Regions from separate parts of the Paenibacillus sp. JT22N1 genome, predicted to be linked through region 1. Evidence: riboswitches for the same ligand, from Rfam matches in the RefSeq annotation. Region 1 holds a riboswitch; each other region holds the start of a gene.
The links. Region 1 has a riboswitch for cyclic di-GMP ahead of AC58UU_RS31835 (pyridoxal phosphate-dependent decarboxylase family protein). Riboswitches for the same ligand answer to the same signal wherever they lie in the genome.

Region 1 (3,283 bases):
GGATTTCTTGGCGCAGCGCTTCCCGGAAAGCGAGATTAACCTCAACGAACTGAGCTAGCAATTGCTGATACCCTTGAATGCCGAATGCAAGCAGAGCGCTGTATATACTGATGGAGCTTGCCATGCGCGAGCACTCCAACGTATACCCAGTATGATACTGTCCGTATCCCCGATGTCCGACATAGGGGGTTTCATCCGGATGCAGATCCATAAGTCTTAAATCGGCGGCATCCTTGACCAGAAATAGGCTTGTCAGGTAAGGGGTTTGCCCTAGCTTTTGAAAATCGAAGCAAAGCGAGTCGGCCAAATGCAAATGCCTCATCTTGCTTTGGATAGAAATTAAAGCCTGAGTGACATCTTTCTTTAATTCCAGTGGATTGGCGGTGAAATCATAGTCATTAAAGAAAGCAAAGAATGCACCTAAAGCAGAGTCTGCATGAATATGAGGTCTAAGCAACCCATGATGAACGGCTGCCTTGTTAGACACAGCATAAATTTGTTCCAAATCGTCAATCCCCATGGCATCCGTTGTTCCTGTCGTAGCTACAATGTAAATCGGGATTCCGCCTCGTGCGATCACTTCTTCCATTTTAACTCTCAGATCATTCACATCCATGGAGCTGTCAGCATTCGTGCGAACTCTGATCAATCTATCGCTCCCTATGCCCGATGCCTCCATAGATTTAAACAAGCTGTAGTGAGCGGCTTCGGAACAAAAAGCATACAAGTTGTCGGGAACACCTTTTTGCAATGCGTCCGGAACGAATTTCGCGATCGCTATCCTGAGACCTGAGAATACAGCTCCTTGTCCGCCCCATGTCGTATACCCGCCGCTTTTCAGCGCATCATAGCCTATTAATTTGGACATCATGCTGATGACTCTTACTTCAGCTTCAGCTCCGGCTGGGCCGTATACATCCCATAAATTGTTGCCATTAACCAAAAATGCCGCGATCATGCCCATAATCCCCGGGATGCTTGCCATCGGCAAAATATTCGTTAAAAAATATTTCGTATGATAAGGATGATCATGCAGCAATTTCAATAGCTCTGTATTAACTTCCTCTAGGGGGACGCTGCCAATAGGAATGGAGCTATCTCGAATAAGATTGTTATAGAAAGTCCCTGTTCGGTTTTTCTCGCCCTTGAGATTGACGCCGTCCGGGTTTTTAAGATCATCCACTCCAGTTACTAATTGTTCAATGAGTCGCAAAACCGTTTGACGCGTTTGTTGGTTGCCATCCTCACTAGGGAATAATTGCTGTACATTCGTTAGTCTTTTCTCTCTCATTAATTTCTCTCCTATCGATAGAATTGCGTTAAGAAAATGTTCACAAAAAAAAAGGAGAAACATGGGCATAAATGCCCCTATTCCACCAATTGCTACAATGCAACTGGCTGACATATCCTTGTTGGATGTAGTCCCTCTAGCTTTGCGTCCCTATTTTTCAATAGGTTTGCCATTATAAAGTTGTAGGTGAAAATTCCCATGTTCGACAATAATCGACAGCAAACTTTACAATTTTATACATTAGTATAGTATAGTAAACTAAAATAAACAACACAATTTTCCATTATTGTTTGTTAAGTAATTATATTGTAACTAAATTGCTTTTTTAACATTTTCTCTGACCGATGGTAAAATAGGATCAGATATCTCTTTACTAAACATTTATACCAATCAATTTATGCAATAAAACGATAGAAACTTTAGGCATCCTTCTAGGACTTTTATCACGCATAAAAAAAGCTTCGTCACGACTTCCTGACTAGGAGTCCGACAAAGCTAATTTTTACACCCTCAGTTGGGCGCATTCATACTATGAAATGGTTTGTGCAGCATCCATATTCCCCTGTGAATGCAGATATAATTGCTCGTAATAGCCACGGAGCGCAAGTAATTGAACGTGGTTCCCTTCTTCAACAATTTTCCCCTGACTCATCACAATGATGCGGTTGGCATGCATAATAGTCGAGATGCGATGCGCGATAACAAGTGTCGTTCTTCCCTCGGCTACAACCTGCAGCGCGGATTGAATCAACTGCTCCGTTTGTGAATCCAAATTCGCTGTAGCTTCATCTAGAATCAGTACTTTCGGCTGGAATACGATAATTCTTGCGAACGAGATCAGTTGTCTCTCGCCTGCGGAAAGCCCGCTTCCTCTCTCGGATATGCGTGTCTCATAACCATCCTTCATTCGTGAAATGAGATTGTCTGCCCCAACCATCCGGCATGCCTCTATCACTTCCTCACGTGTTATGGTTTCATCGAACATCCGGACATTGTCCAAAATGCTGCCTGCGTATAAGTACGGTTCCTGCTGTACGAGTCCAACCATACGATGTAGCACGGCCTGCGGGATATCTCGAAGATCCGTGCCATCAATGCGGATACTTCCCTCCTGTACATCATAAAAGCGGCAAAGCAGACTAATCAGCGAGCTTTTACCAGCACCCGTCGTCCCCACGATACCGATCATTTCGCCGGGTTCAATATGAAGCTCTAGATCCTCAATAACAGCCGTATCCTTCAAATAACCGAAATGAACATGATTGAAATGAATGTCCCCCTTCACGTCGGATAACGAGGGTGACAACACGCCTTCCTTATCCTTAACTTCCGGTTGAATGGAGAAGATATTCCAAATTCGATTTACAGACACCGTCGTAGATTGAAGGGTATTCCACTGCTGAGTAATGTTATTAATCGGTTGAAAAAACTGCCGGATATAAGTTATAAAAGCATACAATACACCGAATTCAATCGTTTTATCGAAAACGGCAATACCGCCAATCCAAGTAATAAAGGCCACCGATAAATTACCCAAAATATCAAAGGAACGATTGAACAAAACATTGGTACGAATTTCTCTCAAATTAGCTCGAAAATACCCAAGATTCCGCTCAGTGAAGCGATTCATCTGTTCCTTCTCTTGATGAAAAGCTTGAATGAGATGCATCCCAGATAAATTCTCAGCGGCAAAAGCAACCATTTGAGACAGCTGCGTCCTCGAGAGCTGATAGGTTTTGCGCATATATCTGCGAAAGCTAACCGCTATAATCACAATGATAGGGATCACGATCATGCTGTACATCGTTAGCTGTGGGTCCAGATGATACATCAGCACGATGATGAATACGAGTGTCATGCCATCGCGTACCAAACTAAGAAGAACCTGTGTAAAAAACTGATTCAGCGTTTCCGTGTCACTAGAAACATGCGTAATCAGGCTGCCGCTTGGCGTCCGGTCATAATAAGACATCGACTGCTTAAAGATGTGCT
Region 2 (3,283 bases), on a different contig from region 1:
TTTGCCTTTTTGGCAGGATGAAGTGATTGAGGTAGTGGTTGAAGGAAAAGCTAAATCATTTATGGTTTATCTAGTTAATTAACTACCATTACGAAAAGTTAAAAATCTTATTACTGAAGACCTTGAGGGTAACACCTCCAAGGTCTTTCTTTTACCCCCCCCCCCCCCCCACCCAGTGCCGAATGAATCGGTCGGCTAAGTTCAATCCAACTTAACCCTCATCAGCCCCGTATGAATTTATGGATGGCTAATGCATAAGCTTGTCCAGTTGAACCTCTAAGATTTCACATGAAAGGGCTGAAGAAAAATGCATCAATGGTTAAAGATTCTGTGGCTGTTAGTAACCATTTTTAGTGTTATATCATTTGGATGGTTTCTGTTTGGAACAACAGCAAATTTTCAGCGATCTTTGGATCTCGTGGTACTGTAACATTAATTATGGCGGGGCTTCCTTCTCTCGCTATTACAATATTATCTATTCGAATGCTAATAAAAAGGTGGGTTCCATCCAGTGGGGTAGCTCTTGCAGGATTCTATTCTGGAATGATATTACTTATAATTCTTTCAGTCTATTTAATTCAAAGTGTTAGCACTCAGGGGTGGTTAACCGAAAAAATTACAAGTGATTCATTGAAAATTACTAGGGATGATAAATATGAGTATCGAGTTGATTTAATTAATGTGTTTCAAAAAAACAGTCATGCGCGACTTTATGTAAAAAGTGCTGCCACTGGGGAAGAAATGAGCATCCCTGTTGATATTCATACAAATAAGTTTGTGGGACTTGGAATTAAAAAGGTTAATAATTGGGGAATCATGAAGCCATCAAGTGCATCAAATCGTTATTCTCTATTCACGACAAAGGAACTAGGGATTCCAGAAGAGATATTTGAGATTGATTTAGTGACAGGAACTTCGAAGAGATTAGAGTAATAGATAATAGGCTCTATTAGAAGAGTATGAATAACTTAAGAAAATTGCCTTACCTTATGGGTCAACCAGTACTCTGGTTGGCCTTTTTTGTATGAAATCACACACTTTGCGTAGTAGGTGCCTCTTTTTTGTAGAAATATGTTGAATTTCATTATTTTATGGAATACCATGGAAATAGTTAGTTCTTTACGACTAGCAATAATGAGTGAAACACACCTAATATCAAGCAATAATGAACAAAGGCAAATCCATCGAAAGGTGGAGACGCAAAGCCACGGGTCTAAGCCATGAGTCATATGTCATGGGACGATAGCCGGGTTACTCTTTAGGGGCTTGTTTTTTTATTGCCAAAAAAGGAAGGAGGGTCCCAAAATGGCAACATATCTTATGCTTATTAAAGTGTTCGACGATGCCGAAAAGGTCATATACAAATTTGGTCCAACAGAAGAAAGTTTGGGTGAAATTGAATTTAATATAGTTCATGAAGAATTTCGGCAGCTAGAGAGAGTTCCGGGTACTACCAAAGACCATATGTTCATGAAGGCTGCTTCAGCTATTGCAAGATGTTATGCAGAGGGAGACGGTTTTCCGGACAAAACTTTTTTTGCTTCATAAAAGAGTTGTCTCAATTACCATCTTTCCGCACAATACATTCGACCCGCAGCAAACGTGCCAAGGATTTTGTTCGATTACAAAAACTGCTCGGAATAGTGTGATATTTTCTTTAGTTGAACGATGTATATAAATGATCAACTACCTTGCGGCCTCGTTAGGTAGTTTTTTTATTCCCCTCATAACGCTTCACAAATGCCGGCTCAATCCATCTCTTCTCCGAATGTTCACGCCCTTGAATCACAATACGGTCCGTATAAACGTCCACAACGATGCTCTGGCTAGCCGCGCTGCCTTCAGGCTCATTATTCGAATTCCAAATTTCGTGGACAGCGGCACTAGATACCGCAAGGAACTCCAGCTGTTTAATCTGCTTAGTAGTCTCTAAATTCCAGTGGGTATGTCCACTGAAGAACACAACATTCGGATATGCATTCACAATCGCCCTAAGCTCTTCATGCTGTACAACTCCAAGCTCTTGATCCGAGCCGTCCACGGTATGAACGAGCGGTTGATGCAGGAAGACGAAGATAGGCTTGTCCGGCGCTGCAGCCGCAACTGTCTTCAACTTTTCCTGAAACCAAGTAAGTTGTTCAGTGGATAGATAGGCATCCTCTTTCACGTTAGGATCCACATCGCGATAAAATTCACCCCCAAGAAATAGAAAGTGATAATCATCCATCACGAGCTCATGGTAGGGCTTTTCATAGTTAAACATCTGATGGAATAGGTCTATTGCCTTTTGGCTTGTCCATTTCGGATTCAGCTTGCTGGTATCCTGACCGCCATTCTCCGTTTGCCACATTCCATAATACTCATGATTACCAATCGTTGCATGAACGGGAGGTAAGGTGTGTTCGCTCATAATGCTGACTAGACTCCGATTATCTGCTTCGTTGCCATTGCTGAGGTCACCATTTAGTACCATAAGTTTGCTCTCAGGTCGAATTAGACGATGATCGGCTAAAGCCGTACGGAAGCGCTTTTGTGAATCTTCATCTTCTGCACCCACATGTACGTCGCTTAGCACGGAAAAAGAAAAGAGTGGTTCTTTACTTGCTGTGGACGTTTTTTTGGGAATAGTACGAAAGAGTTTTACCATAGGCAGGGGCTCTTTATTAGTAATATCCGCCTTAAATGATTCCGAAACAGGCGCTATCGCCGTTGCTTCCCAAGCATATGTTGGGAGTAATAGAAGGAATAAGGCAGATAACAGGATGCGTATAGTTAATGTTCGTATTCGTTGTTTCATATAAGATAATCCTTCCTTTTCCATGCTAAAAGCGTGAGTTACCAAGTTTGTTAAGTATTTAACCAATATGTCTGTCGTATAAACACTGTTTTTGCCTGACACAGGTCTTAGATGCGCCCCGACTAAGGTCTAGGAACAAATACCGTCGTTAGTCCGTTTTGGAAAGCTTCGTTTTTACCTAAAATAAAGACATGAACAAGAGCACAGCAAACAACACAGCAAACAACGAAAGGCGGTGACGAAACGATGAAAAGAAATACGGGCTTAGCCGCTCTGCTAATCGCATTCGGTGCACTGATTCTGTTAAATAAGCTAGGCGTTCACATGGGACCTTTTATTGGCTCGGTGATGGGATACTTGATTCCAATAGGAATGGTTGGCCTTGGTTATGTAGGCATACAGAACGGCAGCAAAATCGGTTGGATTATTGCAGGGCTTGGCGGTATCATCCTGATTGGTAAATTAGCTGGTTGGATCATCATTCTA
Region 3 (3,283 bases), on a different contig from region 1:
CTAATTCGCCGGTCAGCAGTTTTTTGAAATTGAGCATATATAGTTCCTGCTTTTCCCTGTCTACTAGGGCGAACGGTTGGCGCTCATAATGGTAGATCTCGTTGCTTTCCTTCATGATATACACGTTAAAAATATCGTGGATTTTAAGCATTTCGTTATCCAATTTAAAATGCTTGCGAATATGCGCGATTTCTTTCTTTATCATGGTCCTTCAGACGCTCCTATGAAGTAAAATGGCCTTACTAGTACTAATGATTGAATTAGAAATTTGTAACGGATGATTTGCCTTCCTGCCTGCTGGATTAGGATCTCTACTTCGGCTACGGCACTTTAAAGGGTAAAGTTACCGAGTGGATTTGAACCACTTAGATTGTGCGACTGTGAGGCACACAAACAAAAGCCCTTCATGAGAAGGGCTTCCACCGTTACTTCCCTTTATTTCCGTTCCAAACTTAGAGTGAATAGCACTCCACAGGTCTCGTAATTGGTTTAATAACTCTACTTTTGAAGACTTGGATAAACTACTTCCTGTATGTTAATGCATTATTATAGATTTCTCAACTATTTTGAGAATCTATCCTCACTAATTCTGAAAATTTTCTCAAAAATTATGACAACACATCGCCACGCCTTGTCGGGGTAATGAAATCGACCCGGTCCTTCATGCCGTCGATCCGGTCCCGGACGTCTTCAGGCATATGAAGATAGAACTTATTCAGCGCTGAGGCGGATTCCGCTTCGAACGGCAGCGAGGAGTAATGGCGCAAAGCATGCACCGCAAAAATAATCGCTACAGCCTCTACCTCAGTGAATGCGATTGGAGGAAGCACCCTCCTACCATTCGCACCATGAAACCATCACCGGGTTGTTTTGTTATTTAGGCTGCTTGTCCTGATTTACAATCAAATCCGCTGCAACATTTTGTAACTTTATGTCAAAATTTGAAGTAACTTCTACTCCAAATCATCTCCGTTACCGTTCATGCTCCGGGATCTGGCAATCATGTTTTGACTATTCGGATCCTTCGCCTGTCTTTCAGCCCAGTGAAACGAGAGATTAATAGGCATTTAAACCCACTATATCTATTTCGACCCAGTCAATAAGGACCATTCCTTCTTACATACTAACAAATCATCCCGGCCGAGACGATACTATTATTAAACCGCTGTAAGTTTTATATATAGGTTGACTTGGCTATCATCATTCCAAAAAAACACAACTTTTTACCTACCATTCTTTTTCTCACGCCAAGCAACCGCAGCAGTTTTTGTATAAATTTGTCGACCGTCACTCTGGTCCCAATTTCCCATCTTATGCTTCAAACAGCTTCACCCATTGTGACAAAGGCAAACTTGTCGAAAGGCAAGGACGCAAAGCCATAGGGCCTTCTTCGTCTCTGCATTCGGAGAACGAGGGTGGCAGCCGTGCTGCCGGAAAAAAGAATGTCCTTTGAACGCTACGCTCTATACGGAGCGCGGCACTCAGACGTTCCGGGGGAAGAGCTTTTTGAACGATTGCCGCCGTTTATGAAAAGTTGTTCCTCCTCCGCCCAAGCCGGGCGCCGGTTTGCCTACCCAAGCAAACCCGCGGCGTAAAGGGGTATTTTAAACCGGAGGAGAATTTACTATGATCAGCAAATGCAAAAAAAACGATCGAACCGTCCCCGAATTACCTGGAAAGACCGCAAGAAAGGCTTCACATTCCCTTTACCGTTTCCTCGCCAAAATCATCGCCTCTCTCATGGCGTTGTTGCTTGCCATCGGCAGCCTGTCCATCCCGGCCGACTCCACCATTGCCGAAGCCGCTATGCAGCCGCCTGCCGGAACCGTCTGGACCATCGGCGTCCATGACGGAAGCTCCGCCGAATTCTCCGATTTCAAAGCCATGACCGTTTCTTACGCCGTCTACTTGCCGTATGCTGCACCAAGCGACTGGAAGGTATTCCCGAAAGGCATGAAAGCTAGCGTCAACAAAACGCTTAGCATCGATTACACACTGTCCGCGCTGCCAGCATACGGCGTGGAATTCGACGTTCACATCCTGAATGCCTATATTTCCGTTCCTCAGATAGCGGTTTATTCGAACGGCAGGATGGCGGGGCTCCTGCAGATTGCCGGAACCGCCGGCAGCGGCGGAGCCTATGCCTACCGCGACCTCTACCGACTGTATATACCGAACGAGCTGCTGATGGCCGGGGAAAATACGCTAAAGCTGGAGGTGTACGCTGGGTCCTATTCCAATACTTCGGGGGATGCAAACCTGTGGTACGAGTGGGACGAGTTGTCGATGACCGCGCTCTCCGCCCCGGCGTCCGAGCCGATCCATGGCCGGTATGTGCATCTGGGCACCGCCGTCACCAATTCATTTGCAATCAACGACGATGTAACCCGGCTCCTGCCCGATTTGATGGAATGGCTCGGCATTGCCTACAGCAGGAATATGATGCGGACGGGCTTCTATTCTGACACGAGGAAAATGTGGCAGGACGGCATCGTCTCCTACCTGAAGACCATGAAGGACCTGAATCTGCAGCCGGTGGGAGGGATCTTCGGCACGGACTTTATGAACGGCCCAGACATGACCGCCGGCCACATGCCTGACAGCATGAAGACCTATTACCGCCAGTTCATGGCCGATTATGGCTCCTATTTCACCTATCTGGAAATGGACAATGAACCCGGCGTGTTCAATCATAACCAATCCTCGCTCGTGGAGCTGGCTCAGTTCCTGAAGTCGGAACAGCAAAGCACCCCTTGGGTCAAGATCGTCGCTCCCGGCTGGGCCTACTGGCCAACCAAAGGAACGCCGTACGGCTGGGAGCGGGATCCCGCGCAGCGGCGGCCGATCGAAGCCCTGTCGGACCTGACGAACGGCCACAGCTACGGGCTGTCCGGACTTGCGCAGGCGCGCGGAGGCGCCCTGAACGAGAATCTGCTGACCTATAACGGCGGCACGGAAGAAGGATTGCCGAAGGAAATGGTCATGACCGAAACGGGAGCGAACGATATGCACGCCGACCAGAGCAAGTTCGGTGCTTCAGCGTATAAATTCGCCGCTGTCTTCGACCGGGAATTGCGCGGGGACATCGGCTACGCGGACCATATCATGCAGCATACCGCATTCGATTCGTCCTCCCCGAACTATGCGCTCTTTGTTCGTTCCGCCAATTGGAGTACGCACCGGGCGGCCGACACGGCGGCTTGGGCGGCCAATTCGGCGGAAGGCGGCGAAACCCGACTGCGGACCTTCCGCCGACTGGCGGCAGCCTATGCGACGCATGGTG

Region 2: it holds a riboswitch for cyclic di-GMP, as region 1 does, so the genes downstream of both, AC58UU_RS27020 (hypothetical protein) here and AC58UU_RS31835 (pyridoxal phosphate-dependent decarboxylase family protein) in region 1, are expected to answer to the same signal.
Region 3: it holds a riboswitch for cyclic di-GMP, as region 1 does, so the genes downstream of both, AC58UU_RS03190 (polysaccharide lyase family protein) here and AC58UU_RS31835 (pyridoxal phosphate-dependent decarboxylase family protein) in region 1, are expected to answer to the same signal.

The regions. Positions count from the first base shown of each region.
Region 1 is NZ_JCAUAW010000022.1:54,772-58,054, forward strand. It holds gene AC58UU_RS31835 (pyridoxal phosphate-dependent decarboxylase family protein) at 1-1,291, opposite strand, end outside; cyclic di-GMP riboswitch class I at 1,387-1,472, opposite strand; gene AC58UU_RS31840 (ABC transporter ATP-binding protein) at 1,821-3,283, opposite strand, start outside.
Region 2 is NZ_JCAUAW010000015.1:152,241-155,523, forward strand. It holds gene AC58UU_RS27010 (barstar family protein) at 1-82, shown strand, start outside; gene AC58UU_RS27015 (hypothetical protein) at 439-933, shown strand; cyclic di-GMP riboswitch class I at 1,165-1,259, shown strand; gene AC58UU_RS27020 (hypothetical protein) at 1,306-1,548, shown strand; gene AC58UU_RS27025 (metallophosphoesterase family protein) at 1,703-2,797, opposite strand; gene AC58UU_RS27030 (hypothetical protein) at 3,044-3,283, shown strand, end outside.
Region 3 is NZ_JCAUAW010000001.1:730,274-733,556, reverse strand. It holds gene AC58UU_RS03200 (DUF4317 domain-containing protein) at 1-205, opposite strand, end outside; partial or broken gene AC58UU_RS03195 (transcriptional regulator) at 627-833, opposite strand; cyclic di-GMP riboswitch class I at 1,336-1,435, shown strand; gene AC58UU_RS03190 (polysaccharide lyase family protein) at 1,627-3,283, shown strand, end outside.